One region of the Kocuria oxytropis genome, then DNA from elsewhere that is predicted to be linked to it. Evidence: riboswitches for the same ligand, from Rfam matches in the RefSeq annotation. Region 1 holds a riboswitch; each other region holds the start of a gene.

Region 1 (6,891 bases):
GCCGGGGCGGGCGACCACGGCGCGGCCCTCCCGGCGCTCGGGCGCCCGGTTCTCGTAGCGGTCCCTCAGCTCGGCCAGGTCCACGGGGGACTTCGACCAGTAGAGCTTCTTGGGCTCGAAGAACACGACCGGGTCGTCGGAGTCGATCGCCTCCCGCAGCATGAGGTAGGCGTCCTCGACGGTGGCGGGGGTGAAGACCTTCAGGCCCGGCGTGTGGGCGTAGTAGGCCTCCGAGGAGTCGCAGTGGTGCTCCACGCCGCCGATGCCGCCGGCATAGGGGATGCGGATGACGATCGGCAGGCGCACGGCGCCGCGGGTGCGGTTGTGCATCTTCGCGATGTGCGAGGCGACCTGCTCGAAGGCGGGGTAGGCGAAGGCGTCGAACTGCATCTCGATCACCGGGCGCATCCGGTTCATCGCCATGCCCACGGCCATGCCGGCGATCCCGGACTCGGCCAGCGGGGTGTCGAAGCAGCGGGTGCGGCCGAAGCGCCGCGTCAGCCCGTCGGTGATCCGGAAGACGCCGCCGAGGGTGCCGACGTCCTCGCCGAAGACCACGACGGCGTCGTCGGCTGCCAGGGCGTCGGCCAGGGCGGTGTTGAGCGCCTGGGCGAAGGTCGCGGGCTTGACCGCCGGGGCGTCGCCGGCCGGGGCGGGGGCGTGCAGGGTGCTCACTGTCCGGTCTCCTCTCGGGCGAGCTCGGCGGCCAGGAACTGCTCCTGCTCGGCGAGCTGCGGGGTCTGCTCGGTGTAGACGTGGCGGAACAGCTCGAGCGGGTCGATCTCCACCTCGGCGTTCATGCCGTCGCGCAGGGCCGTGGCGACGTCCTCGGCGGACGCGGCGATGCGCTGCTCCGCCGCGTCGTCGAGCACGCCCTCCGCGGTGAGCCAGGCCCGCATCCGGGTCACCGGGTCCTTGGCGATCCACTCCTGCACCTCGGCGTCGTCCCGGTAGCGGGTGGCGTCGTCGGCGTTGGTGTGCGCCTGCATCCGGTAGGTGTGCGCCTCGACGAGCAGGGGCTCGGACTCGGAGCGCGCCAGGTCCACGGCACGGCGCAGGGTGGCGAGCAGGGCCACGAGGTCGTTGCCGTCCACCCGCTCGCCGGCCATGCCGTAGCCGACCGCCTTGTGCGCGAGGCTCGGGGCGGCGGACTGCTGGGACAGGGGCACGGAGATCGCGTAGCCGTTGTTCTGCACGAAGAACACGACCGGCAGCTTGAACACGGCCGCGAAGTTCAGGGCCTCGTGGAAGTCGCCCTCGCTGGTGGCGCCGTCGCCGCACATCGCCAGGACCACGGTGTCCTCCCCGCGCAGCTTCGCGGCGTGGGCCACGCCCACCGCGTGCAGCAGCTGGGTGGTCAGCGGCGTGGACTGGATGCCCACGCGGTGCTCGTAGGGGTCGTAGCCGCTGTGCCACTCGCCGCGGAAGATGGCCATGACCTGCATCGGGTCCACGCCCTTGGTCATCACGGCCACGGTGTCCCGGTAGGTGGGGAACAGCCAGTCGCCCTCCTCGAGGCACAGGGCGGCGGCCACCTGGCAGGCCTCCTGGCCGTGGCTGGACGGGTAGACGGCCATGCGGCCCTGGCGGACCAGGGCGGAGTTCTGGTCGTTGACCCGCCGCCCGACCACGAGCTTCTCGTAGGCCTCGAGCAGGACGTCCCGGGCGGGCAGCGGGTACTCGTGGCCGGGGCCGGTGCCCTGCTCCTCGGGGGCGAGCAGCCGCCCGTCCGGGGCGACCATGCGGATCTCGCCGCGGGCCGGGAGCATGTACTGCTCCGGCGTGATGCCGAAGGTCTGGGAGGCCCGGAGGATCGGGTCCTCGGGGGTCTCGACGGTCTGGCTCATGGTGTCCCCTCGGTCGGTCCCCGGCCCGGTCACGGGTCCGGGGAGGCGGGAAGGCTGGTGCAACGATGTCTCCCCAGTATGGGAACAGGACCCGGTTCGTATCCACAGAACGGGGAAAGAGCAGAAGAGTGGAGCGAGAAGTGCAGACTGCGTGGACGGAATGGTCTAGTGTGGCGTGGCGCACACACATTCGTCCGGCGCCTCCCGGGCCCCGCGACCGACCCCACCGAAGGAGCCCGCCGTGCCCTCGACCCCCGTGTCCCTCGACGAGACCGACCGGAAGATCCTCGCGGAGCTCTCCCGGGACGCGCGGCAGTCGGTGACCGCGATCGCCGCCGCCGTGCACGTCTCCCGCGCCCACGCCTACGCCCGGATCAACCGGCTCCGGGACGAGGGCGTGATCCTGCGCTTCAGCACCGTGATCGACCCCGTCCGGGCGGGGCTGCAGGCCTCGGCGTACGTGACGCTCAAGCTCCAGCAGAACACCTGGCGGGAGCTGTGCGCCCAGCTCCGGGCGATTCCCGCCGTGCACCACATCGCCCTGGTGGGCGGCAACTTCGACGTCATGCTGCTCGTGCGGGCCGTGGACACCGTGCACCTGCGGCAGGTCATCTTCGAGCACATCCAGCAGCTGCCCGGGGTGGTGGACACCCAGACCTTCCTGGTCTTCGAGGACATCGACACCCGGGCCTGACCCGGGGGCCCGGCCGGCGTCATGTTCCGTCACGGTCGTCATGTTCCGTCGCGGCGGGACAGCCACTACCTCTGCGCATAGTGTGGGCCCAGCTTCACGAGACGTGACCGCGAAGCTCCGACTGGGTCACGCACCAACCCCATGCTCATCGGGTGGTTCGGATGAAGAAGCGGCCTGCATCCTCCGCGGCGCCCCTCCGGCGACCACGGCCGTCCGGTGCGGGTAAGAGCAAGGCACAGGAGCAAGCGCCATGTCCGTCCCCGTGACCGATCACGACCTCGCCACCCGGCAGATCCACGCCGGCACCCACGACCAGCTCGCCCAGCGCACCCTCACGGTCCCGATCTACCAGTCCGCGGCGTACGAGTTCCCCGACTACGAGGCCGCGCGGCAGATGTTCGCCCAGACCCGGCCGGGCTTCACCTACACCCGCACGGGCAACCCGACGGTCGCGGTGCTCGAGCAGCGGATCAGCGACCTCGAGGGCGGCGTGGGCGCCGTGGCGACCGGCTCCGGGCAGTCCGCCGTGGCGGTGGCGCTGCTCGCCCTGCTCGGCCAGGGCGCCGGCAAGCACCTCGTGGCCTCCGAGAAGCTCTACGGCGGGACGGTGGACCTGCTCACCGACTCGTTCGCCGACTGCGGCATCGAGGTCACGTTCACGGACCCCACGACGCCGGGGGCGTGGGCGGCGGCCGTGCGCCCCGACACCCGGGCGTTCCTGCTCGAGTCCATCGGCAACCCGCTGGCCACCCTCCCGGACCTGCCCGGGATCGCCGACGTCGCCCGGGCGGCCGGGGTGCCCGTCGTCGTCGACAACACCCTCGCCTCCCCGGCCCTGTACCGGCCCCTCGAGAAGGGCGCCGACATCGTGGTGCACTCCGCCACCAAGTTCCTCGGCGGGCACGGCAACGCGCTCGCCGGGGCGGTCGTGGACGGCGGGACCTTCGACTGGTCCGCGCGGCCGGGCAGGTGGCCGCAGTTCACGCAGGCCCGCGCCCGCTGGGGCGGGCTGAGCCTGGCCGAGAAGTGCGCCGGGGCGAGCCCCTACCTGCACCTGGTCCGGGCCAAGTACGTGCACGACCTCGGCACCACGCTCTCCCCGTTCAACGCCGCCCAGATCCTGCAGGGCACCGAGACCCTCGAGCTGCGGGTGGCCCGGCACACGGCCTCCGCCCTCGCGGTGGCCGAGTTCCTGACCGGACACCCCGCCGTCGCCCGCGTCCACCACCCCGGCGTGCCCGGGGACCCCGGCGCGGGGATCGCGGCCCGGGACTTCCCCCGCGGCACCGGCTCCGTGTTCTCCTTCGACCTCGCCGCCCCGGCCGCGGCCGTGGGACCGTTCATCGACGCGCTGCGGCTGTTCAAGCTGGTCGCCAACGTCGGGGACACCCGCAGCCTCGTGGCCCACCCCGCGGCCATGACGCACTGCCGCCTGACCCCCGAGCAGCGCCGGGCCGGCGGGATCGCCGAGACCACGATCCGGCTGTCCGTGGGCCTCGAGTCCCCGCAGGACCTCGTGGCCGACCTCGGCCAGGCCCTCGACACCGTCCAGACCACCCGGAAGTGAGCCCCGCCATGACCTCCGCCACCGAGACCCGCACCCGTCCCCGCGGGTTCACGACCACCGCCGTCCACGCCGGCCAGGAGCCGGACCCGCTGACCGGGGCGGTCATCCCGCCCATCTACCAGACCTCCACGTTCGCCCAGGACGGCATCAACGTGCTGCGCGCGGGCCACGAGTACAGCCGCGGCTCCAACCCCACCCGCAGCGGCTTCGAGGAGCAGCTCGCGGCCCTGGAGCGGGGCGAGCGCGGGTTCGCCTTCGCCTCGGGGATCGCCGCCGAGGACGCCCTGCTGCGCGCGGTCCTGCGCCCGGGCGACCACGTCGTGCTCGGGGCCGACGGATACGGCGGCACCAACCGGCTGATCACCACGGTGCTCGCCCCCTGGGAGATCACCCACACCGCGGTGGACACCACCGACCTCGACGACGTCCGCGCGGCGGTGCGTCCCGGCGCCACCCGGGTGCTGTGGCTCGAGACGCCGTCCAACCCGCTGCTCGGCATCGCCGACGTCGCGGCCTGGGCGCAGCTGGCCCGGGACGCCGGGGCGCTGCTCGTCGTCGACAACACCTTCGCGTCCCCGTACCTGCAGAACCCCCTGGAGCTCGGCGCGCACGCCGTGGTGCACTCCACCACCAAGTACATCGGCGGGCACTCCGACGTGCTCGGCGGCGCCGTGGTCGTCGGGACGGCCGAGTGGCGCGGGGCCCCGCTCGCGGAGACGGTCGGCTTCCAGCAGTTCGCCGCCGGGGCCGTGGCCGGCCCCCAGGACAGCTACCTGGCCGCCCGCGGGCTCAAGACCCTCGGGCTGCGGATGGAGCGCCACCAGGACAACGCGCAGCGGATCGCCGAGTGGCTGCTGGAGCGCCCGGAGGTGTCCCAGGTGCTCTACCCCGGCCTGCCCGGGCACCCCGGGCACGCGCTCGCGGCCGCGCAGATGCGCGGGCCCGGCGGCATGGTCTCCTTCCGGCTGACCGGCGGGGAGGCCGCGGCCCGGGCGGTGGCGGAGGGCACCCGGCTGTACTCGCTGTCCGTGAGCCTGGGCGGGGTGGAGTCCCTGATCTGCTACCCCTCCGAGATGACGCACGCCTCCGTGCGGGGCACCGCGCTGGCCGTGCCCGTGGACCTGGTGCGGCTCTCGGTGGGCATCGAGGACGTCGAGGACCAGCTCGAGGACCTCGAGCGCGCGCTTTCCGCCTGACGGTCCGGCTCCGCCCGGTCAGCCGGCACCGCGCGGCTCAGCGGGTCGTGTCCGGGTCGCCGGACCCGGCCGGGGCGCCGGCCGGGTCCGCCTCCGGCCAGGCGGGGGCAGGGCCCCGCCGGCCGAGGAGCAGCCGCCGGGCCAGGTGCGCGACCATGGCGGTGAACACCACGGCCCAGGCGCCCAGAGCCACCCACAGCCAGGCTGCCCCGACCAGCCCCACGAGCGGCAGGTCGTCCGCGCGCCCCAGGTAGATGCCGGCCACGGCGTACATCCCCAGCGGGAAGACCACGCTCCACAGCGAGGACTCGTAGCGCAGCGGGACCCCGTGCACGCGGTGGCGCCACCACCCCGCGGCCACCAGGGCAGGAATCAGCCACGTGGCGAACGCCCAGAACACCACCCCCAGACCGGCCACCAGCCCGCGGACCACCGCGACCATCGGGGTGTCGGACATCTCCACGATCCGCGAGGCCGCCAGCACCGTGATGGCGCACGCCCCCATCGCCACCCAGTAGGGCGGGGTCAGGTCGACCGGGCGCAGCGGGTAGAGCATCATCCGCAGGGTGACGAGCACTCCCGCAGCGGCGTAGAGGAACAGCCCCACGGACCAGGAGGCGACGGCGACGACGGACAGCACGTGCCGGCCGGCCTCGCTGCCGGCCACGGGGTCCAGGGCCGCGGCGGCCACGGCCACGGACTGGCTGGCCACCACCCAGATGAACCAGGTGCCGTTGGCGGTGCTGACGACGGGCCGGGTGCGCCGGGAGAGCACCGCGCTCCACGGGACCACGTAGCCCAGCACCAGCCAGACCGCGCCCGCGAGCCCGAGCAGCACGGCCGTGGCGCCGTGCCAGCCCGTCGTCGTCAGCCGGGTCGCCAGCACGTTCGTGCCGGCCACGAAGGTGAAGAAGCCGAACGCGCGCCGGGGGTCCAGGAACTCCACGACGAACTCCCGCCGGAAGGCGGCGAACCGCCAGACGGTGAGCAGGCACAGCACCGCCCAGCTCCCCGCGCACACGCCGAGCAGGGCCGCGGACAGCCCGGCGAAACCCTGCATCTGCAACCCCACCGAGAGGATGCCGCTGGCCATGACGAGGGCGAAGTACCCCGGCGCCAGGCCGCGGACACCCTCGAGGACGCGTTGTCGGAGCGAGTCGGCCACCCGCCCAGGCTACCGGGGCGCCGGTCACGGAGGGCACCGGCGGCCGGTGTCCATCGCCGCGTACCCGCCGGCCCGCGGCAGCGCTCCGCACCTCCAGGGTCCTCGACACGTCCCCCGCCGGGCACCGGATCCGAGGACCGGACGGAGCACGCCCCCGGACGACACCGCGGCGGATCCGTCCTAGTCTGGGGCGCATGGACCTCAGCAGCCGCGCCGCCGACGCCACCGCACCGCTCGAGCTCCCCGGACCCGTGGTGAGCACGCAGTGGCTGGCCGAGCACCTCCACGACCCCCGGCTCGTGCTCGTGGACGCGAGCTCCGCCCTCAACCGGACCGAGGAGGCCCTGCCCGGCGCGCTGCTCCTGGACCTGGACGGGCCCTTCTCGGACCCGGCCTCGGAGCTGCCGCACACGGCGCCCACC
Region 2 (6,891 bases), on a different contig from region 1:
GCGGCGGGACGGGCCCTGGGTGTGACCGCTCAGGTCACCACGTCCGGGCTCGCCGAGCACTGGTGGACGGTGCCCGTGCTGCTGCTCTCGGCCGTGCGCCACGCCCTGGTCGAGGAGGTCGTGGTGGTCGCGTTCCTCACCGACCGACTGACCCGCATCGGGTGGAGCTGGCCCGTGGTGCTGGTGGTCACGGCACTGTTCCGCGGCAGCTACCACCTCTACCAGGGCATCGGGCCGTTCCTCGGCAACGTGGTGATGGGACTGGTCTTCGCCGAGCTCTACCGGCGCACCGGCCGGATCATGCCCCTCGTCGTCGCGCACTTCCTGCTGGACGCCGTGGGCTTCCTGGGCGCCGCCCGGCTGCTGGGCTGAGCCCCGGCCCCGCGGGGCGGGCACCGCCGGCCCGGTTGCGGACCGGGCCGGCGCGCGTCCGGGCTCAGACGGTGGCCGGGCTCAGATGGTGACCGGGCCGTCCGGGGTGCTGAAGGTGACGGAGAGCACCCCCGGGGTGCCCTCCGGATAGCGCCAGTCGACCTCCAGGTCCTCGAGCGCGGTCTCGACCGGGGCGCCCAGCCACTCGGCGACCCGCTCCGGGGCCCCGGCGATGCACATCCCCGCGAGCGCCACGTCCGTGATCCGCGCCTGGGACGGGTGCATCTCGGGGCCGGACTCGAAGTGCACCATGAACGGCAGCTGCGGGTCGGCGATCAGGCCCTTGACGCCGATCTGGCGCCACTCGAGGCACCGGCCGTCCGGGAACACCCGCTGGCCGGGCACCGACCGGCGGCCCAGGCGCTGCTCGAAGGGGGCGAGGTCCTCGACCTCCACGACCCACCCCAGCCAGCCGCCGCCGGCCTCGGAGCGGGCGCGCACTGCCTGGCCGAAGGGCGCCTTCTCCGCCGCCGGGTGCTGGAGGACCTCGACGACCTCCACGTACTGGTGGTTCATGAGCGGCAGGATCATGTTGCGGGTGCCGAAACGGGGGTGCACCCCACCCTTGACCGGCTCGATCCCGAGCTGGTCCGCGATGCGCTCGGTGGTGGCCGCCAGGCCCTCCGGGCGGCAGGCGTAGGACACGTGGTCGACTCTCATGGGCACATCGTGGCACCGTGTGAGTTTCGTCTCCAAATCGGTCCGCGGCACGCCCGGCGCGGTGCGTCCGGGGCGCGCCGCCGGGCGTGATCGCCGGACCCGGCTTGACGCCGTGTCGCCGGAATCCGGAGAATGCTGTCCAGGTCATGAGTGCCAGCGTCCAAGCCCCAGCTAGCTGGCCGGCAACCCTCCACCGCGGTGGGGTGCCCTGGGTGAGGACCAGGCTCCTCGCGCCCGGCGAGCGAGCAAGCGCGGGTCCCCGGCGCCCGGCCCTCCCGGCCGCACGCCCCGGACGGGACCCCTGACACCGCAAGGAGTCCCACGGCATGTCCGAGACCACCGCTTCCGGCACCGATTCCTCCGCCGCCGACCTCGCGGTCGCCGACGTCCCCGCGACCGGCCGTCCCACCCCCGGCGACCCGGCGGGCTGGGCGTTCGAGACCCGGCAGATCCACGCCGGGCAGAGCCCCGACCCCGTCACCGGCTCCCGCGCGCTGCCGATCCACCAGACCACGTCCTTCGTCTTCCCGGACGCCCGGGCCGCGGCCGACCGCTTCGCCCTCGCCGAGCTCGGCCCCATCTACACGCGGATCGGCAACCCCACCACGGAGGTCGTGGAGAACCGGATCGCCGCCCTGGAGGGCGGCGTGGGCGCCCTCATGCTCAGCGCAGGACAGTCGGCGACGACGTTCGCGGTGCTCAACGTCGCCGGCGCGGGCGACCACATCGTGGCCAGCCCCAGCCTCTACGGCGGGACCTACAACCTCTTCAAGTACACGCTGCCCAAGCTCGGCGTCGAGACCACGTTCGTGACCGACCCGGACGACCCCGAGGCCTGGCGGCAAGCGGTGCGCCCGAACACGAAGGCCTTCTTCGCGGAGACCATCCCCAACCCGCGCAACGACGTCCTCGACATCGAGACGGTCTCCGGGATCGCCCACGAGCACGAGGTCCCGCTCATCGTGGACAACACCGTGGCGACCCCCTACCTGGTCCAGCCCTTCCGCTGGGGCGCCGACGTGGTGGTGCACTCGGCCACCAAGTTCCTCGGCGGGCACGGCACGGCCATCGGCGGCGTGATCGTGGACTCCGGGGCCTTCGACTTCGGCCGCTACCCGGAGCGCTTCCCCGGCTTCAACCAGCCGGACGAGTCCTACGGCGGGCTCGTCTACGCCCAGGCCCTGGGCGCGGAGGGACCCTTCGGCGTCAACCTCTCCTACATCCTCAAGGCCCGGGTGCAGCTGCTGCGCGACCTCGGCTCGGCGATCTCGCCGTTCAACGCGTTCCTCATCGAGCAGGGCATCGAGACCCTGTCCCTGCGGATGGAGCGGCACGTGGCCAACGCCGGGACGGTGGCCCGCTGGCTCGAGGACCGCGAGGACGTGCGCTCGGTGTCCTGGGCGGGGCTGGAGTCCTCCCCGTGGCACGAGCGGGCACGCAAGTACGCCCCCCGCGGCGCCGGATCGGTCCTGGGCTTCGTCCTCGACGGCGGCCGGGAGGCCGGCGCCGCCTTCGTGGACGCCCTCACCCTGCACTCGAACGTCGCGAACATCGGCGACGTCCGCTCGCTGGTGATCCACCCGGCCTCCACCACGCACAGCCAGCTCCTGCCCGAGGAGCAGCTGGCCGCCGGCGTGGAGCCCGGCTTCGTGCGCCTGTCCGTGGGCCTGGAGAACATCGACGACATCCTGGCGGACCTCGAGCAGGGCTTCGCCGCGGCCGCGGCCGCGTCCGGGGGACAGGAGTGACCGTGACCGTGGTGGGGGGCACCGGCACCGGGACCGGTGTCCGCGAGGACGGCGTGCTGAGGACGGCCCGCATCGGCGAGCTGGAGCTCGAGTCGGGCTTCCGGCTGCCGGACGTGCGGATCGCCTACGAGACCTGGGGCGCCCTCGCCCCGGACGGCTCCAACGCGGTGCTGGTCGAGCACGCCCTCACCGGGGACACCCACGTGGCCGCCGGCCGGGCCCGCCCCGGGGCCCCCGAGGAGCAGCGGCGCGCGGCCGAGAGCGGCGGCTGGTGGGAGGGCCTGGTCGGGCCCGGCGCCGCCATCGACACCGACCGCTGGTTCGTGGTCTGCACCAACATCGTGGGCGGCTGCTACGGGTCCACCGGTCCCGCCACCCCCGCCCCGCCGGACGTGGACCCCGAGGCCCGCCCCTGGGGCTCCCGCTTCCCGCTCATCACCGTCCGGGACTCGGTGCACGCCGAGGCGGCCCTGGCCGACGCCCTCGGCATCGACGCGTGGCGCCTGGTCATCGGCGGCTCCATGGGCGGTGCCCGCGCCCTGGAGTGGGCCGTGACCCACCCGGACCGGGTCCGGGCCTGCGCGGTGGTCGCCGCGTGCGCCCAGTCCAGCGCCGAGCAGCTCGCGTGGGGCCAGGCGCAGAACCTCGCGATCCGTCAGGACCCGCACTTCCGCGGCGGGGACTACTACGACGGTCCGCTGCCGGTCACGGGCCTGGGCCTGGCGCGCCGGATCGCCCACATCACCTACCGCTCGGCCGACGAGCTGCACCACCGCTTCGGGCGCTCGCCGCAGGCCGACGAGCACGTCATCGGCACCCACCCGGGCGGGCGGGGTCGCTACCAGGTGGAGAGCTACCTCGACCACCAGGCGTCCAAGCTCGCCGGGCGCTTCGACGCCAACAGCTACCTGGCCGTCAACGAGACGCTCATGTCCCACGATGTCGCCCGGGACCGCGGCACGCTCGAGGAGGCACTGTCGGTGACCTCCTGCGAGTGGCTCGTGGCGGCGGTGGACTCCGATCGGCTGTACCTGCCCCGGGAGTCCGACGTCCTGGCCGCCGCGCTGCCCGGGGACGTCCGGCGGCACACCATCACCTCGCCCTCGGGCCACGACGGGTTCCTCATCGAGACGCCGCAGCTCGGCAAGCTGCTCGTGGAGACCGTGCTCCGCGAGGGCTGAGCCGGTGCCGCCGGCTCAGCCGTCCGGGCTCGCGCTCCCCGGGGCGAGCCCGCCGCCGGGGGCGGTCGCGGTGCCGAAGTGCGGGCGCTTGGGCCGGACCTGCGCCCCGGAGCTCGTGCGCCGGATCCGCCGGGCCACCCACGGCCGCAGGTAGCGGTGGGCCCAGACGAGGTCCTCCCGGCGGGCCTGACGCCAGGACGAGGGCGGGCGGCCGGGCACCACCTCGGGCACCAGCCCGTGCTCCAGGCCCAGGGTGTCGAGGACCTCCACCGCGATCCGGTGATGGCCCAGCGCCGAGAAGTGCAGCCGGTCGGGGTCCCACATCGCCGGGTCCGCGAGCTCCCGCAGGCCCCACAGATCGACCAGCACCGCGTCGTGCCGGGAGGCCACCACGCGCACGTTCTCGTTGTAGACCGCGATCCGGCCCCGGATCCCGCGCAGCACGGGCGTGGCCCCGACGTCGGGGCCGTCGAACAGCACGACCGTCGCCCCGTCCGCCCCGAGCCGGCCGACGACGTCGTCCAGCTCCTCCGCGATCGCGTCCGGGTCCCCGCCCGGGCGCAGCATGTCGTTGCCGCCGGCGCAGACCGTCACGAGGTCCGGGGACAGCTCCACGGCGGGCTCCAGCTGCTCGTCGACGATCTGCCGGAAGAGCCGGCCGCGGATCGCGAGATTGGCGTAGGACAGGCCGGGGGAGAGGCGGTCCAGCTCCTCCGCCACCCGGTCCGCCCAGCCGCGGTGCCCGCCCGGGGACCCGGGGTCGGGGTCCCCGATGCCCTCGGTGAAGGAGTCGCCGATCGCCACCATGCGCCGCCACGGGTGCGGGCGGGCTGCGGGGTCCGGGGGCTCTGGCGTCGCATCGGTCATCCCTCCGGTCTACCACCGGTCCCGGCGCCGGTCCACGGGCACGCACCGGTGCCGCGCCGAGCGGAGGCCGGGCGGGGGCCGGGCGGAGGCCGGGCCCGCTCCGGGGACCCGCGGCACGGATGGCACACTGGTGCCATGACCGACGCCTCCGTCCCGACCGGGACCGACACCTCTTTCGCCGTGTGGAGCAACGACGCCGACGCCCGGCCCGGCACCCCGCTGCTGGTGCTCCTGCACGGCTACGGCTCGCACGAGCGCGACCTCATGGGCCTCGTCCCGGCCCTGCCGGGCGGCTTCAGCGTGGCGTCCCTGCGCGCCCCGGAGCCCGCCGGTCCCGGCTACCAGTGGTTCCCGCTGGCCGCGGACCTCAGCTTCTCCCTGGACCGCGTGGCCGCGGCCGTGGAGCCGGTCGCCGCCTGGCTGCGGGGCCTGGCCGCGGAGCACCCCAGCATCACGCTGCTCGGGTTCTCCCAGGGCATGGCCATGGCCACGTCGCTGGCCCGCCACATGCCGGACGAGATCACCGCGGTGGTCGGGCTCTCCGGCTTCGTGGTGCCCGGGGAGCACCCGCTGTTCGCCGACGAGCGGCTCCGGGAGCGGCCGCTGCGGATGTTCTGGGGCCGTGACCCGCAGGACCCGGTCATCCCGCCGGGGCTCGTCGACTCCACGGCGCAGTGGGCGCTGGACCACGCCGACGTCATGAAGGTGCACTACACCGGGGTGGGGCACGGGATCAGCCCCCAGGAGATCGGGCACGTGCGGGAGTACCTCACCCAGGTGGTGCCGGCCGGCGCGGGGAGCCCGGTCAGCCCCCCGCGGTGATCCGCACGGAGGCGCCCCCGGCGGCCACGACGTCCCCCGGGTGCAGCTGGCGGCCGCGGCGCGTCTCGACCTCGCCGTTGACCGTGACCTGACCGTCCTCCACCAGGCCGCGGGCGTGCGCCCCGTCCTCGGCGAGGTTCGCCAGTTTCAGGGCCTGGCCCAGCCGGATCATGTCGTCACGGATGGGCAGTTCGTCGGGTCCGCCGGGCTGCTGGGATGTCGTCATGGCCCCATTGTCCCCGTTCCGGGCCGCCGCTGTCCCCGGTCCGGCCCGTCGGCGGGCACGGCGGGAATTGGCTACCCTGGGGAGCGGGACGTCGCACGCGGCGTCCTCGTTCGTGACGGCCGACGACGGCCGGCTCCCGCCCGGTGCGCCGGGCGGGGCACCCCACCCACCACGCGCGTCCGCAGCCGGCGGTCGGGCGAGACCCTGGAGGAAACCCACATGGCCCCCAAGTCCACGCTGGACAACGTCATCTCGCTGGCCAAGCGCCGCGGATTCGTGTTCCAGGCGGGTGAGATCTACGGCGGCTCCCGCTCGGCCTGGGACTACGGTCCCCTCGGCGCGGAGCTCAAGGAGAACATCAAGCACGAGTGGTGGCAGACCTTCGTGCGCGGGCGCGAGGACATGGTGGGCCTCGACTCCTCGATCATCCTTCCCAAGGCCGTGTGGGAGGCCTCCGGGCACGTGGCGACCTTCACCGACCCGCTCGTGGAGTGCACCTCCTGCCACAAGCGCGCCCGCCAGGACCACCTGGTCGAGGCCTTCGAGGAGAAGAAGGGCCGTGCCCCCGAGAACGGCATGGCCGAGATCCCCTGCCCCAACTGCGGCACCAAGGGCCAGTGGACCGACCCGCAGCAGTTCTCCGGGCTGCTCAAGACCTTCCTCGGCCCGGTCGACAACCAGGAGGGGCTGCACTACCTGCGTCCCGAGACCGCCCAGGGCATCTTCGTGAACTTCAACAACGTGGTCACCGCGGCGCGCAAGAAGCCGCCGTTCGGGATCGGGCAGATCGGCAAGGCCTTCCGCAACGAGATCACCCCGGGCAACTTCATCTTCCGCACGCGCGAGTTCGAGCAGATGGAGATCGAGTACTTCACGCACCCGTCCGAGGCGGACCGCTGGTTCGACGAGTGGGTCGAGGCGTGCTGGAGCTGGTTCACCGACCTGGGCATCGACC
Region 3 (6,891 bases), on a different contig from region 1:
TCAAGCAGTTCGGCCCACTCGGGTGCAGCAGTTTTTCTGAGAAGACGTTTTCCATGCATCGCAACTGTCGTGTTTCTCGAACGTCGGGAAACGTTCATCTCATGAAGGATCAGGTCTCCCATGACTACCGGTATCGTCAAGTGGTTCAACGCTGACAAGGGCTTCGGCTTCATCACCCCCGAGGACGGCTCCAAGGACGTCTTCGCCCACTTCTCCGCGATCAACTCGAACGGCTTCCGCTCGCTGAACGAGAACGACCGCGTCGAGTTCGAGACCCAGGACGGCCCCAAGGGCCCCCAGGCCGCGAACATCAACGTCATCTCCTAGGGATCCGTCGCGGGCCTCGGCCCGCCGATCCTCGAGAACCGCCGCCGGGCTCTGCCCGGCGGCGGTTCTGTCGTCCCTGCCGTCGTCCCCGGCCCGTCGTCCCCGGCCCGTTGCGCTCGGCACGGACGGCCCGGCCCGGACGGCCCGGCCTGGCGCGGACGACCCGGCGCAGTCGACCGTGGACGTTCCTGCCGTCGTGCCTCCGGGTGGAGGGCGGCGCCGGAGCCGGACCCGGAGGCCGCGCACGAGGAAGGCCGCAGCCCGACGGGCTGCGGCCTTCCTCGTGTCCTGCCCGCCGGCTACGCCGACAGCGGGAGGGTCGAGGGGTGGAGCTTGAAGAACGGGTGCCGTCCGGTCGCCGCGAGGGCTCCCGGGACGAGGAGCTGGCGGTACTTGGCGCACCATTGCGCGGTTCCCTCGGTGTGCTCCGCCGCGGCGGCGAGATCGTCGGCCTCCGGGCTCAGGTACTCCTGCACGTCCCCGTCGGTCGACGTGAGACGGACGAGGTGCAGATCGGGGAGGGCGGTGACGGTCACGTCGATCCACTCCTCGCGCTGGTCGGTGGTGATGGCTGTTCTTTCTTCGGACATGGTCATGTTTTCTCCTGACGTTCTTGCAGGCATCCGATGGCGTTGCCCGCCGCTTCGTCATCCGATCCACCCGGGAACATCGGGTTGGCGCGCAGCGGGTCGGAGCCTCTCCGCGAGCCCGCCGGGGATCATCGATTCCCGGCCGAGCACGCGGACGCCGCATCTCGAGAAGCAGATCCAGGCTACCCCGCGGCTCCGACACCGGGGAAAGCGGACCGTGAGTTGTGTCACGAAATCGTCATGCTGGGTCCGTCCTCGGGTCCGTCGCCGGTGTTCCGGGACCATTCCAGCGCAGGGATGTGTCGCCGAGGTGTCGTGGCGGTGACGCCCCGGGGAAGACCGCCGCACGGCGGGCGGGACCCGGGACGCCGGCCCGCCGTGCGGTCCGGTGCGCCCCGCGGCACCGCCGATGTGGTTGAATGGCACCAGCTTCAAGAGACCCGGTCGGCAAGCTCCGACTTGACCGGGCACCAACCCCATGTTCACGGGTGGTTCGGATGACGAAGCGGCTCGCACCACCGCCGCGGCGGTGACCGGTGCGAGCAAGAGCGCACGAAGGATCACGGTCATGTCCGACTCCCGCACCCCTGTCAGCACCGCCCGGCCGGGCGCGCACCCCCGCTCCGTCCCGGCCACGGGGGACCCCGCCCCCGCCGGCCCGGTCCGCGGCGTCCCGGGCGCCGGCGACCCCGCCGGGAGGGCTCCGGCCGGCGGCGTCCCCGCCATCAGCGCCTCCGCCATGAGCATCGAGGACTACGCCCGGGTGGTGCAGACCCGCACCGAGTTCGTGGACTTCCTGCTGGCTCCGGCCCGCGGGGAGCTCGCCGCCGCGGCCTGAGGGCCCCGTCGTGGACCTGCTCCTGGACCGCTCCGTGCTGCTCGGCGTGCGCACGCCGGAACGCTGCCCCGGACTGGCCGGGGTGCTGCGCCGGCAGGGCCACCGGCGGCTGTTCCTGCCGGCCACGGTGCTCGGCGAGCTGCTCGCGGAACGGCCCGACGAGACGCAGTGGGCGGAGCAGCTCGAGCTGCGCTTCCCCGGACGGGTGCTGCCGGTGGACGCCGCCGTGGCCCGGGCCTGGGCGGGGCTGACCGCGGCGGGCACGGCCGACCCGCTCGCCGGTCTCACCGCGGCCACGGCCGTGGTGCACGGACTGACCGTGCTGACCGTGGAGCCGGAGCGGTACGCGGGCACCGGCGCGCCCGTGCTGGACGCGTCCCCCGGCCGGCGGTAGCCCTCAGGCGGCCCGGCGGCCGCGCGGGCCGCGTCCCCGGACCGGCAGCTCCACCGCCCGCTCGTAGTGCTCCAGCAGCTGTCCCACCAGCACGTCCCACGTCCGGCCCTGGACCGCCGCGTGCGCGGCCGCGCCGAACGCGGCCCGCTTCGCCTCGTCGCCCAGCAGGTCGGCCACGTGCCCCCGCAGCGCCCCGAGATCGCCCGGGGGATAGAGCCAGCCCGTGCGGGACCGGTCCACGAGGTCCAGGGGTCCGCCCCGGCCGGTCGCGACCACCGGCACGCCCGAGGCCATGGCCTCCTGGATCGTCTGGCAGAAGGTCTCGAACTCGCCGGGGTGGACGAACACGTCCAGGGAGGCCATGATCCGGGCGAGATCGGCGCCGCTGCGCCGCCCCGTGAAGTGGGCCTGCGGGAGCCGGCGGCGCAGGGCGTCCTCCTCCGGGCCGGAGCCCACCACCACGAGCTGCGTGCCGGGCAGGTCCGCGACCGCGGCGAGGTCCTCGACCTGCTTCTCCGGGGCGATCCGGCCCACGTAGCCGACGATCCTGCGGCCGCCGGCGACCTCCTGCCGCCACCGCTCGTCCCGGTGCCGCGGGGAGAACCGGACGGTGTCCACCCCGCGCCGCCACAGGTGCACGTCCCGCACGCCGTGCTCGGTGAGCTGCCGGACGGCCGAGGTCGAGGGCGCGAGCGTGAGCGTCGCGAGGTTGTGCATGGCGCGCACGTGCCCCCACAGGAGCTGCTCGAGGAAGGGTGCGCCGTAGGTGGCGGCGTAGCCGGGCACGTCGGTCTGGTAGACCGCCACGCACGGCACACCGAGCTGCTGGGCCGCCACGATGGCCCGGCGCCCCAGCACGAACGGGGAGGCCACGTGGACCACGTCGGGGCGGAAGCGCTCCAGCTGCCGTCGCACCCGGGCCACGGTCCCCCCGGCCACGCGCACGGCCGGATAGCCGGTGAGGGGAACGGCGGGCAGCCGGTGCACCGGCACCCCGTCCAGGTCCTCGACCACGTCCTCCGTGAGGCGCCCGAGGGGCGCGGGGTCGTAGGACGGCGCCACGACGACGACGTCGTGGCCCCCGGCGGCCAGCTGCTCGACGACCCGCAGCACCGAGTGGGTGACCCCGTTGAGGTGGGGGAGGAACTGTTCGGCGACCACGGCGACTCTCATGGGGCCGAGCCTGCCCGGGGCGGGAGACCGGACGGGAAGCGGCGCGTGGCCCCCCGGTGAAGGCGCCGTGAAGCCTCTGCCAGGGGGGCGGGCGTGGGAAGATGGGCGGTGATGAACTCCCTCGGCTCCTCTTCCCCCGCCGCACGCCCCGACCGCAGGGACGTGCCGATGCCCCTGTGGCTGCAGGGCGTGCTGGAAATCGGCTCCGTGGCCGTGGTGTCCTACCTGCTCGTCCTGCTGACCGTCCTCATGGTGTGGCTCGCCGACGGCTTCGACACCCTCGGCCTGGCCGGCGGGTTCGTGCTCTCGGGGCACGTCTGGCTGCTCGCCCACCTCACGCCCCTGCAGGTGGCGCTCGACCCGGGCGCGGGGCTGCCCGCCACCACCGGCACGCTCAACCTCGTGCCGCTGGGGCTGACCCTCGTCCCGTTCGCGCTCGCCTGGCAGGCAGGGCGCCGGCTGGCGCGCGCCTGCTGGGAGGGCCAGTTCTGGCAGCCGTACCTCAGCGGCCTCGCCGTCTACTCCGCGATCGGGGCGGCGGCCGCGCTGCTGTTCACCGGGGAGCAGGTCTCGGCGAGCCCGGCGGCGGCGGCCGTCTTCCCGCTGGTGCCCGTGGCCCTGGGCGGGTTCGTGGGCGCGTACCGGGCCTCCCGCTCCCTGCCCGGGCTGATCGGCGTCAACGCCGCCGCGTGGGTCGAGCGCACGAGCCAGTACTCCCGCTGGGCCGGGTCCTACGTGTGGTCGGTGCTGCGCGCCGGCTTCGTCGCGGCCGTGGCCGGGGTCGGGGCCGGGGCGGCACTGCTCGCCGCCGCCCTGCTCTGGAACTGGAACGACGTGGTGGGCGTCTACCAGCGGCTGGGCACCGGGGTGCCGGGGGACACCGCGCTGACGGCGCTCCAGCTCGGCTACCTGCCCAACCTCGCGGTCTACGCCCTGGCCTGGTCCACGGGCGCGGGCTTCGACCTCGGCTCCGGGACCCACGCCTCCCCGCTGGGCACCGACCCCGGGCCCGTGCCGCTGCTCCCCGCCCTGGCGGCGCTGCCGCCCGCGGAGCTGCCGTCCTGGGCGCTCGTGGTGGTCGTCCTGCCGGTGCTGGCCGGCGTCCTCGCCGGCTGGTGGTTCCTGCGGGAGGGGGAGAACCACCTGGACGACTGGATGGCGCTGCGGCTGCCCGCCCGCTGGATCACGTTCCCGCTCTCGACGCTGCTGACCGGGGTCCTCGTCGGCGCGGTCGCCGGCGTGCTGATCATGCTGCTGAGCTGGCTGGCACACGGTTCGCTGGGGCTCGGCCGGCTCACGGACGTGGGACCCGACGGCCCCGCCGTCCTGCTCCTGTTCGGCGCCGAGGTGGCCGTCGGGGCGGCGGTGGGCTGCGTGCTGGGACCGTGGCTCGAGCACGAGCCGCCCTTCGCACCGCTCCGCGGCGCGGAGTCCGGCGAGGACGGCTCCCGGGCCGGCCGGCGCGAGGCCCGGCGGCGGCGCCGGGCGGAGGCCGCGGCACGGCGCGCGATGCGCTCGGCCGGCCGGCGGAGCCCCCGCACGGTGCCGGACACCGACGACACCGTCGACACTGAGGACACCGGTCCTGGGCGCGACGGCACCCGGCGGAACGGGGGCGGCCGGGACGACACCGGCCGGGGCGAGGCCGGCCGGGACGACGGGCTGCGGGACGCCTCCGGGCGCGCGGGAGCGGGCCCGGAGGCGGATCAGGGACGGGCCGGGTCCGCCGAGGCGTTCGACGTGGACGCGGCCGAGGCGCCCGCGCCCTCGGACGCCGGAGCGGCCGGGCCGCCGGAGAGGTAGCTCCAGATCCCGTCCTCGAGCTCCTGCTGGCACTGCGCCGCCCCGGACAGGGTGAGGGTCCCGGCGACGCACTCCTGGTAGGCCTCGGCCACCGGCCACAGGGCGAGCCGGGCACCGCCGGCGAGCAGGCTCAGCGCGCCCAGCACGATCGCGGCGACCGCGCTCAGCACCAGCAGCCGGCGACGGTCCGTCCCGCGGGAGCGCACGAGGGCCGCGATGCCCAGCCCGATCCCGGCGGCCGCCAGCACCACTCCCGCCACGGTGGGCCACAGTCCGGCCCCGACGAGCACGAGGGAGACGGCCGCGCACACCAGCCCGCCTCCTGCCGTGCGGGTCGCGGCGGCGCGTCGTGCGTCCGCGGGGGCTGCCTCGGGGCTCGGGCGGGGAGGGGTCATGCCCTTCACTCTAGGGCACCCCGGGCACCGGCCACCGACCGCCCGACTAGACTCGACGGCATGCGCATCGTGGTCATGGTCTCCGGCTCCGGCACCAATCTGCAGGCGGTCCTCGACGCCGTCCGGGAGGGCCGGATCGACGTGGAGATCGCCGCGGTGGGCGCGGACAAGCCCTGCACCGGCCTCGAGCGGGCCCGGCAGGCCGGGATCGAGACGTTCCTCGTCCGGCCCGGCGACCACCCGGACCGGACGCGGTGGAACCGCGCCCTCCAGGAGGCGGTGGCCGCCCGGCAGCCCGACCGCGTCCTCTTCGCGGGCTTCATGCGGATCGTGGACCCGGCGTTCGTCGAGGCGTTCGCGGGGCGGATCATCAACACCCACCCGTCCCTGCTGCCCTCCTTCCCCGGGGCGCACGCGGTGCGGGACGCCCTCGCCCACGGCGTGAAGGTCACCGGCGTCACGGTCCACGAGGTCGTCGCCGACGTCGACGCCGGTCCGATCCTGGCGCAGGCCGCGGTGCCCGTGGAGGAGGAGGACACCGAGGCCTCGCTGCACGAGCGGATCAAGGCCGCCGAGCGCGAGCTGCTGGTGCGGACGCTCGGGGCCACGGCCCGGCGGGCGGCCCTGCACGACGCCCGGTGAGCGGGGCGGGCGCGGGTCCGTAAAATGGTCCCGGCGGATCCCGCCGTCCACCCCGACCCCGAAACGCTTGGAGACCCCGTGAGCCCCACCCAGCTTGACCGCGTGCCCATCAAGAGGGCGCTGGTGTCCGTCTACGACAAGACCGGGCTGGAGGGCCTCGCCACGGGGCTGCACCGGGCCGGCGTCGCGATCGTCTCCACCGGTTCGACCGCTCAGCGGATCGCGGCCCTGGGCGTGCCGGTCACGGAGGTCGCGGACGTCACCGGTTTCCAGGAGTGCCTGGAGGGACGGGTCAAGACCCTCCACCCGCGGGTGCACGCGGGGATCCTCGCGGACCGCCGGAAGCCGGAGCACATGGACCAGCTCGCGCAGCTGGAGATCGAGCCGTTCGACCTGGTGGTCGTGAACCTGTACCCGTTCGTGGACACCGTGCGCTCCGGTGCGGGCCAGGACGAGGTCGTCGAGCAGATCGACATCGGCGGGCCCTCGATGGTCCGGGCCGCCGCGAAGAACCACGCGGCCGTGTCCGTGGTCGTGGATCCGGCCGGCTACGACGAGGTCGTCGAGGCCGCGGCCTCGGGCGGCTTCGACCTGCGGGCCCGCCGCCGGCTGGCCGCCGCGGCGTTCGCGCACACCGCGGCCTACGACACCGCGGTGGCGACCTGGACGGCGCAGCAGTTCGAGCGGGACGAGGACGCCAACTTCTGGCCCCCCTACGCCGGCCTGGCC
Region 4 (6,891 bases), on a different contig from region 1:
TTGAACAGCTGGCCCAGGGGAGCGGAGGACTCCTTCTTGCGCAGCTGCATCTCCTTGAACACCGGGGACTCGTCCACGGTCTTGCGGATCAGGTAGCCGACCACGATGAGCACCACGGAGGAGATGAACGGGATGCGCCAGCCCCAGGCCTGGAAGGCCTCGGGGGACATCGCCGAGGTGACGGCGAACATGAAGCCCGTGGCGAGCAGCATGCCCAGCGGCACGCCGATCTGCGGGTAGGCGCCGAAGAGCCCGCGCTTGTTGCGCGGGGCGTGCTCCACGGACATCAGGGCCGCGCCGCCCCACTCGCCGCCGGCGGAGAAGCCCTGCATGACGCGCAGGAGCACCAGGAGGATCGGCGCCCAGACGCCGATGGTGGCGTAGGTGGGCAGCAGGCCGATCAGCATCGTCGCCGCGCCCATGCCCACGAGGGTGAGGACCAGGACGAGCTTGCGGCCGTACTTGTCGCCGAGGTGCCCGGCGACCACCGCGCCGAGCGGGCGGAACAGGAAGCTGATGCCGAGGGAGGCCCACGCGACCACCTGGGCGAGACCGGCGTTCTCCTCGGACAGCGGGGCGAAGTACAGCGGGGCCAGGACGAAGGCCGCCGCCTGGGCGTAGATGAAGAAGTCGTACCACTCGATGGTGGTGCCCACGAGGGTGCCGGCGAGGACCTTGCGCTCCTCGCGCGACATCTCGTGCCGCCCGGCCGGGGCGGATGAAGTGTGCGCCATGGGATCTCCAGGAAAATCGGGGACGACGAGGTCCTCGGCGGAACCGAACGCAATGTGACCGAACGTTCGGTAGTTATGGGAGATACTACGGCTCGACGTGACGCCTGTCACCCTGTGCGGCACACCGTCCGCGCTCCTGTCACGACTGTGACGCGGATCCCGTGCGGGCCCCGGCTCGGCCGGGCACGGCAACGCCCCCGGGCCCGGTCCTGGGGGAGGACCGGGCCCGGGGGCGGGGTGTCCGCGGCGGTTCAGCGGTAGAGGCGCTCCGTGGCCAGGCGGGCGCCCTCGACGAGGGACTCGAGCTTGGCCCAGGCGATCTGGGGGTGCAGCCGTCCGCCCAGACCGCAGTCGGTCGAGGCCACGACGTTCTCGCGGCCCACCACGGAGGCGAACTGCTCGATCCGGTCGGCCACCAGCTCCGGGTGCTCCACGACGTTCGTCGAGTGCGAGACCACTCCGGGGATGATGACCCGGCCCTCGGGCAGCGGGTGGTCCCGCCAGACCTTCCACTCGTGGGCGTGGCGGGCGGAGGCGCCCTCGAAGGTGTAGCCGCCGGCGTTGATGGTCAGCATCAGGTCCACGAGGTGCTTCAGCTCGAGGTCCGTGGTGTGCGGGCCGTGCCAGGAGCCCCAGCACAGGTGGAAGCGGACCTGCTCCTCGGGGATCCCCCGCAGCGCGTGGTTGAGCGCCTCGACGCGCAGCTGCGTGAAGGCCAGGTAGTCCTCCACCGTGGGCTCCGGGTTGACCTGGTCCCAGGACTCCGCGATGGAGGGGTCGTCGATCTGCACGGTCAGCCCCGCGTCCGTGATCGCCAGGTACTCCTCGCGCATCGCGTCGGCGCACGCGTAGACGAGCTCCTCGTCGGTCCGGTAGTACTCGTTCGTCACGCGCGCGGCGGAGCCGGGGGAGAGGGCGGCGACGAACCCGGTCCCCGCCCCGGCGGCCGTCATGGCGGCCCGGAGGTGGCGCACGTCCGAGGCCACCGCCTCCTGCCCGGTGTAGCTCAGCGGCCCGGTGATCTTGGGCTGCGTGGTCGAGGAGCGTCCCGTGAGGATGCCCGACGCCGGGTCCTCGTACGCCTCCCGGAACCGCTCGCGGTCCCGGCGGTCCGGGAAGCTCGTGAGCACGATGTGCCCGGGCGAGGAGCGCCTCTTCTCCGTGGACGCCCACCGGTCCTCGTCGGACGGCGTGAGCCCGCCGAGGCGGGAGAAGGAGTAGTTCCACCACGCGCCGTAGTCGACCGCGCTGGACATGGTGTGCCCGTACTCGCCGTCGTTGACGACGTCCAGGCCGATCTCGCGCTGCCGGCGGACCACGTCCTCGACGCCGACGGCGAGCTCCTCGGTGAGCTGCTCGAACGTGATGGTGCCCTCGGCGTGCTGCCGGTTGGCCTCCAGCAGCCGCGGGGTGCGCGGCAGGGAGCCCACGTGCGTGGTCTGCACGTGGTCGGTGTTCTGCATGGTCATGCGTGTCCTCCTCGGGGAACGACTTGCGGCGGGAACGACTTGCGGCGGGAACGACGGGCGGCGGGAGCGGCGGGCGGCGGGAGCGGCGGGCAGCCGCGGACAGCAGGGGGAGCGGCGGGCGGCTGGGGGCCGGCCGCGAGCGGCGGGCGGTCGCGGGGACCGGCCGGCGGCGGTGCCGGTCAGGACCAGAGCCGGCGGGAGGCGAGCTCGGCGCCCCGGCCGAGCGACTCGAGCTTGGCCCAGGCGATCTGCGGGTGGATCCGCCCGCCCAGCCCGCAGTCGGTCGAGGCGATGACGTTCTCACGCCCCACCAGGCGGGCGAAGCGCTCGATCCGGTCGGCCACCAGCTCGGGGTGCTCCACCACGTTGGTCGCGTGGGAGACGACGCCCGGGACGAGGACCTTGCCCTCGGGCAGCCGGTGGTCCTGCCAGACCCTCCACTCGTGCTCGTGCCGGGCGTTGGCGGCCTCGAAGCTGTAGCCGCCCGCCCGGATGGAGAGCACGAGCTCCACCAGGTGCTCGAAGCCGAGGTCGGTGGTGTGCGGGCCGTGCCAGGAGCCCCAGCACAGGTGGAAGCGGACCTGCTCCTCCGGGATCCCCTCCAGGGCGTAGTTGAGGGCCTCGACGCGCTTGCGGGTGAACGCGAGGTAGTCCTCCACGCCGGGCTCGGGGTTGACCTGGTCCCAGTTCTCCGCGATGGAGGGGTCGTCGATCTGCACGATCAGCCCGGCGTCGGTGATGGCCCTGTACTCCTCGCGCATGACCTCGGCGCACGCGGCGAGCACCTCGTCCTCGTCCGCGTAGTGGGTGTTCTCCAGCCGGGCGCAGGAGCCCGGGGACAGCGCGGCGAGATAGCCCTCGCTCGCGCCCGTGGCCCGCAGGGCGGCCCGGAGGTGGCGGATGTCGGCCTCCACGGCCGCGTGACCCGTGTACTCCAGCTTCCCGGTGATCCTCGGGAACGGCGCCTGCGTGCCCGTGGTGATCCCCGAGGCGGGGTCCGTGTAGGCGTCGTGGAAGGCCTGGCGGTCCCGGCGGTCCCCGAAGCTGGTCAGGACCACGCGGCCGGGGGAGGAGCGCTGCGGCTCCTGCTCCCACAGTCCCACCTCCCCCGGGGTGAGGCCCGAGATCCGGGCGAAGACGTAGTGCCACCACGCGCCGTAGTCGACGTCCGCGGCCATGGCGTGGCCGTACTCGCCGTCGTTGACCACGTCGATCCCGGCCTCGCGCTGCCGGCGGACCACGTCCAGCACGGAGTCGTGGAGCAGGGCCTCGTGCTCGGGCCCCGGGGCGCCGCCCTTCGCCCGGTTGGCCTCGAGCAGCGCCGGGGTGCGCGGGAGGGACCCGGCGTGGGTCGTGCGGATGCGGTCCGTGCTGCGCAGCATGGGGCGTCGGTCCTTTCCATCGGTCCTGGCGGTAGCACCGGAGGGGACGGGGGCCGTCGCCCGGGTTGCTGCGGCGTCGTCGAGCCAGATCTCTCGGCCGCTCTGGATGGTGACCCTGTCATCCAACCGCACGCGTGCGCCCGGCGCCATTCGGGGCCCGGATGACGGACATGACGCCGTGTGACGCCGTCCGGCGCCCGCTCCCGTGCGGCGATGCCCTTCGCGAACATGGCCCGGATCACATACCGTGGCGATGATCCGTGCCCCTCACCCCGCGGGCACGGCGGACCAGAGGAAGGACTCCCATGTCCCAGACGCCCCAGCAGCAGGACCTCGAGGGCCGCACGGCGCTCGTCACGGGCGGCGCGAGCGGCATCGGCCTGGCGGCGGCCAGGGCCCTCGCCGGCTCCGGCGCGCACGTGGTCGTGGCCGACGTCGACGAGGCCGGCGCGCAGCGCGTCGCCGAGGAGCTCGGCGGCCGCGCCTGGTCGGTCGACCTGCTCGACACCGCGGCGCTCGCGGACCTGAGCCTCGAGGTGGACGTGCTGGTCAACAACGCCGGCATCCAGAAGGTCTCCCCCCTGCACGAGTTCGACCCGGCGGACTTCCACCGGATCCTGGTCCTGATGCTGGAGTCCCCGTTCCTGCTGGTCCGCGCCGCGCTGCCGCACATGTACGAGCAGGGGTGGGGGCGGGTCGTCAACGTCTCGTCCGTCCACGGCCTGCGCGCCTCGCCGTACAAGAGCGCCTACGTCTCCGCCAAGCACGGTCTCGAGGGGCTCTCGAAGACCATCGCCCTGGAGGGGGCGGCGCACGGGGTGACGAGCAACTGCGTCAACCCCGGCTACGTCCGCACCCCGCTGGTGGAGAAGCAGGTCGCGGACCAGGCCGCGGTGCACGGGATCCCGGAGTCCGAGGTGGTGGAGCGGATCATGCTCGGCGAGACGCCGGTCAAGAAGCTCGTGGAGCCCGAGGACGTCGGCAGCCTCGTGGCCTGGCTGGCCGGGCCGCACGCGTCCATGGTCACCGGGGCGTCCTACACGATGGACGGCGGCTGGACCGCCCGCTGAGCCCCGCCCCGCCCGGCGGCGGGCCGCCGTGCCTGGCCCGGGCGGCATCCGGGCGGGCCGGCATCCGGGCGGCAATCGGCCCGGTTCCGCCGGTCTCGCCGGTCCCGCCGGTCCGCAGGCCCCGGAATCCCGGGCACTCCCGGCGGCCCGGCCGGACCGGGACGTTCAGCGGTGGCCCAGCTCCCGGGAGAGCCGGTGGGCCTCCGTGAGCAGGGCCCGTCCCAGGGGCTGACGGCGCTCACCGGTGAACCGCGGCTCGATGCCCGTGAGGCTCAGGGCGTAGACCGGGGCCCCCGTGGCGTCGAAGACCGCGGCGGCCATGCCCCAGCTGCCCTCCACGATCAGCCCGGGGTTCACCGCAAAGCCCTCCCGCCGCACGTCCGCGAGCAGCTCGCGGATCCGCTCGGGCGTGTGCAGCGGCCCCCACCCGGCGCGTGCCCCGGCGGTGGCCGCGAGGACCCGCTCCACCTCCGGGTCCGGGAGGTGGGCCAGGATCGCGAGCCCCGCCGAGGCGACGCCCAGGGGCAGCCGCAGGCCCTCGTAGAGGACGTGCGAGCGGATGGGGAACGCGCCCTCGACCCGGGCGAGGCAGACCGTCTCCAGCCCGCGGCGGGCCGAGAGGAACGCGCTCTCGCCGGTGGCCTCCGCGAGCCGGCGCAGCGAGGGCCCGGCCAGTTCCCGGATCGGGTAGCGGTGGGCCGCCACGGCGCCCAGCACGTACAGCTCCGGACCCAGCTGCCAGGTCCCCGTCCCCGCGTCCCGGTCCACGAGGCCCTCCTCGGCCAGCCCCGTGAGCAGCCGGTGCACGGTGGGCCGGGTCAGCCCGGTCTGCGCCGCGAGCTCCGCCACCGTGCTGCCCTGCTCCCGGCCGGCCACGGCCCGCAGCAGCCGCCCCACCCGGTGGACCACCTGGGTCCCCGATCCCGTCTCCCGCTCCGCTCCCATGGCTCCACTATATGGACACCGTGCCCGTGAATGGCCGGATGCTGAGGAGAAGGGCTGTCATTCCGCCGATTCTGTTGACCGGTATGTGGAGGCTCCCTAGATTGAGTGCTGAGTCACAGTCGGACGAGAGGGAGGGACCAGGTGTCCAAGGTCAGGGACAACGCCGCCGAGCTGCTGGCGGAGAGCCTGCAGGACGGCATGACGCTCGCCGTGGGCGGCTTCGGGTTGAGCGGGATCCCCCGGGATCTCATCGAGGCGGTGCGGGACTCCGGGGTCACGGACCTCACGGTGGTCTCCAACAACATGGGCGTGGACGGCAAGGGACTCGGGGTGCTGCTTGAGAACCGCCAGGTGCGGAAGGTCCTCGCCTCCTACGTGGGCGAGAACAAGCTGTTCGCCCAGCAGTACCTGGACGGCGAGCTCGAGGTCGAGTTCAACCCCCAGGGGACCCTCGCCGAGCGGCTCCGGGCCGGCGGCGCGGGCATCCCCGCCTTCTACACGAAGACCGGGGTCGGCACCCTCGTGGCCGAGGGCAAGCCGCACGCCGAGTTCGACGGCGAGACCTACGTGCAGGAGCGCGGCATCGTCGCCGACATCGCCCTCGTGCACGCCCACACCGGCGACCCCGACGGCAACCTCGTCTACCGCTACACCGCGCGCAACTTCAACCCGGTCGTCGCGACCGCCGGGAAGGTCACCTTCGCCGAGGTGGAGCACCTGGTGGACGTCGGCGGGATCCACCCGGACCACGTGGTGACCCCGGGCGTCTACGTCCAGCACGTCGCGCGCTACAGCGGCGCCCCCAAGGACATCGAGCAGCGCACCGTCCGTCCCCGCCCGACCGGGCGGGCCGACCAGCAGAACGGAGACCAGGCATGAGCTGGACCCGCGACGAGATGGCGGCGATCGCCGCCGTGGAGCTCTCCGACGGCGACTACGTCAACCTCGGCATCGGCATCCCCACCCTCGTGGCCAACAACCTGCCCGAGGGTGTGAACGTGGTGCTGCAGTCCGAGAACGGCGTGCTCGGCATGGGCCCGTTCCCGTACGACGGCGACGAGGACCCGGACCTCATCAACGCCGGCAAGCAGACCATCACCCTGCTGCCCGGGGCGTCCGTCTTCGACTCCGCCACCTCCTTCGGGATGATCCGCGGCGGCCACGTCAAGATCGCGATCCTCGGCGCCATGCAGGTCTCCGGCAGCGGCGACCTCGCCAACTGGATGATCCCCGGCAAGATGGTCAAGGGCATGGGCGGGGCCATGGACCTCGTGGCGGGCACCCCCCGCGT

The links. A riboswitch is a leader RNA that binds a small molecule or an ion and turns the genes downstream of it on or off. The one in region 1 is predicted to bind S-adenosylmethionine.
Region 2: it holds a riboswitch for S-adenosylmethionine, as region 1 does, so the genes downstream of both, QYM41_RS08280 (bifunctional o-acetylhomoserine/o-acetylserine sulfhydrylase) here and QYM41_RS14440 (O-acetylhomoserine aminocarboxypropyltransferase/cysteine synthase family protein) in region 1, are expected to answer to the same signal.
Region 3: it holds a riboswitch for S-adenosylmethionine, as region 1 does, so the genes downstream of both, QYM41_RS04450 (hypothetical protein) here and QYM41_RS14440 (O-acetylhomoserine aminocarboxypropyltransferase/cysteine synthase family protein) in region 1, are expected to answer to the same signal.
Region 4: it holds a riboswitch for S-adenosylmethionine, as region 1 does, so the genes downstream of both, QYM41_RS01290 (cobalamin-independent methionine synthase II family protein) here and QYM41_RS14440 (O-acetylhomoserine aminocarboxypropyltransferase/cysteine synthase family protein) in region 1, are expected to answer to the same signal.

Annotation. Positions count from the first base shown of each region.
Region 1 is NZ_JAVFXA010000015.1:19,564-26,454, reverse strand. It holds gene QYM41_RS14455 (alpha-ketoacid dehydrogenase subunit beta) at 1-675, opposite strand, end outside; gene QYM41_RS14450 (thiamine pyrophosphate-dependent dehydrogenase E1 component subunit alpha) at 672-1,847, opposite strand; gene QYM41_RS14445 (Lrp/AsnC family transcriptional regulator) at 2,089-2,541, shown strand; SAM riboswitch class IV at 2,634-2,753, shown strand; gene QYM41_RS14440 (O-acetylhomoserine aminocarboxypropyltransferase/cysteine synthase family protein) at 2,792-4,108, shown strand; gene QYM41_RS14435 (cystathionine gamma-synthase) at 4,117-5,304, shown strand; gene QYM41_RS14430 (tellurite resistance/C4-dicarboxylate transporter family protein) at 5,342-6,469, opposite strand; gene QYM41_RS14425 (sulfurtransferase) at 6,664-6,891, shown strand, end outside.
Region 2 is NZ_JAVFXA010000006.1:117,051-123,941, reverse strand. It holds gene QYM41_RS08290 (CPBP family intramembrane glutamic endopeptidase) at 1-372, shown strand, start outside; gene QYM41_RS08285 (VOC family protein) at 454-1,092, opposite strand; SAM riboswitch class IV at 1,235-1,350, shown strand; gene QYM41_RS08280 (bifunctional o-acetylhomoserine/o-acetylserine sulfhydrylase) at 1,419-2,840, shown strand; gene metX (homoserine O-acetyltransferase MetX) at 2,837-4,021, shown strand; gene QYM41_RS08270 (SGNH/GDSL hydrolase family protein) at 4,037-4,888, opposite strand; gene QYM41_RS08265 (alpha/beta hydrolase) at 5,024-5,710, shown strand; gene QYM41_RS08260 (RNA-binding S4 domain-containing protein) at 5,694-5,936, opposite strand; gene QYM41_RS08255 (glycine--tRNA ligase) at 6,156-6,891, shown strand, end outside.
Region 3 is NZ_JAVFXA010000003.1:108,746-115,636, forward strand. It holds gene cspE (transcription antiterminator/RNA stability regulator CspE) at 121-327, shown strand; gene QYM41_RS04445 (hypothetical protein) at 627-923, opposite strand; SAM riboswitch class IV at 1,347-1,472, shown strand; gene QYM41_RS04450 (hypothetical protein) at 1,486-1,755, shown strand; gene QYM41_RS04455 (PIN domain-containing protein) at 1,766-2,149, shown strand; gene QYM41_RS04460 (glycosyltransferase family 4 protein) at 2,153-3,322, opposite strand; gene QYM41_RS04465 (cell division protein PerM) at 3,491-5,125, shown strand; gene QYM41_RS04470 (hypothetical protein) at 5,029-5,520, opposite strand; gene purN (phosphoribosylglycinamide formyltransferase) at 5,581-6,162, shown strand; gene purH (bifunctional phosphoribosylaminoimidazolecarboxamide formyltransferase/IMP cyclohydrolase) at 6,241-6,891, shown strand, end outside.
Region 4 is NZ_JAVFXA010000001.1:274,590-281,480, reverse strand. It holds gene QYM41_RS01300 (MFS transporter) at 1-734, opposite strand, end outside; gene QYM41_RS01295 (cobalamin-independent methionine synthase II family protein) at 986-2,203, opposite strand; gene QYM41_RS01290 (cobalamin-independent methionine synthase II family protein) at 2,383-3,585, opposite strand; SAM riboswitch class I at 3,599-3,698, opposite strand; gene QYM41_RS01285 (3-hydroxybutyrate dehydrogenase) at 3,891-4,655, shown strand; gene QYM41_RS01280 (IclR family transcriptional regulator) at 4,821-5,600, opposite strand; gene QYM41_RS01275 (CoA transferase subunit A) at 5,742-6,479, shown strand; gene QYM41_RS01270 (CoA transferase subunit B) at 6,476-6,891, shown strand, end outside.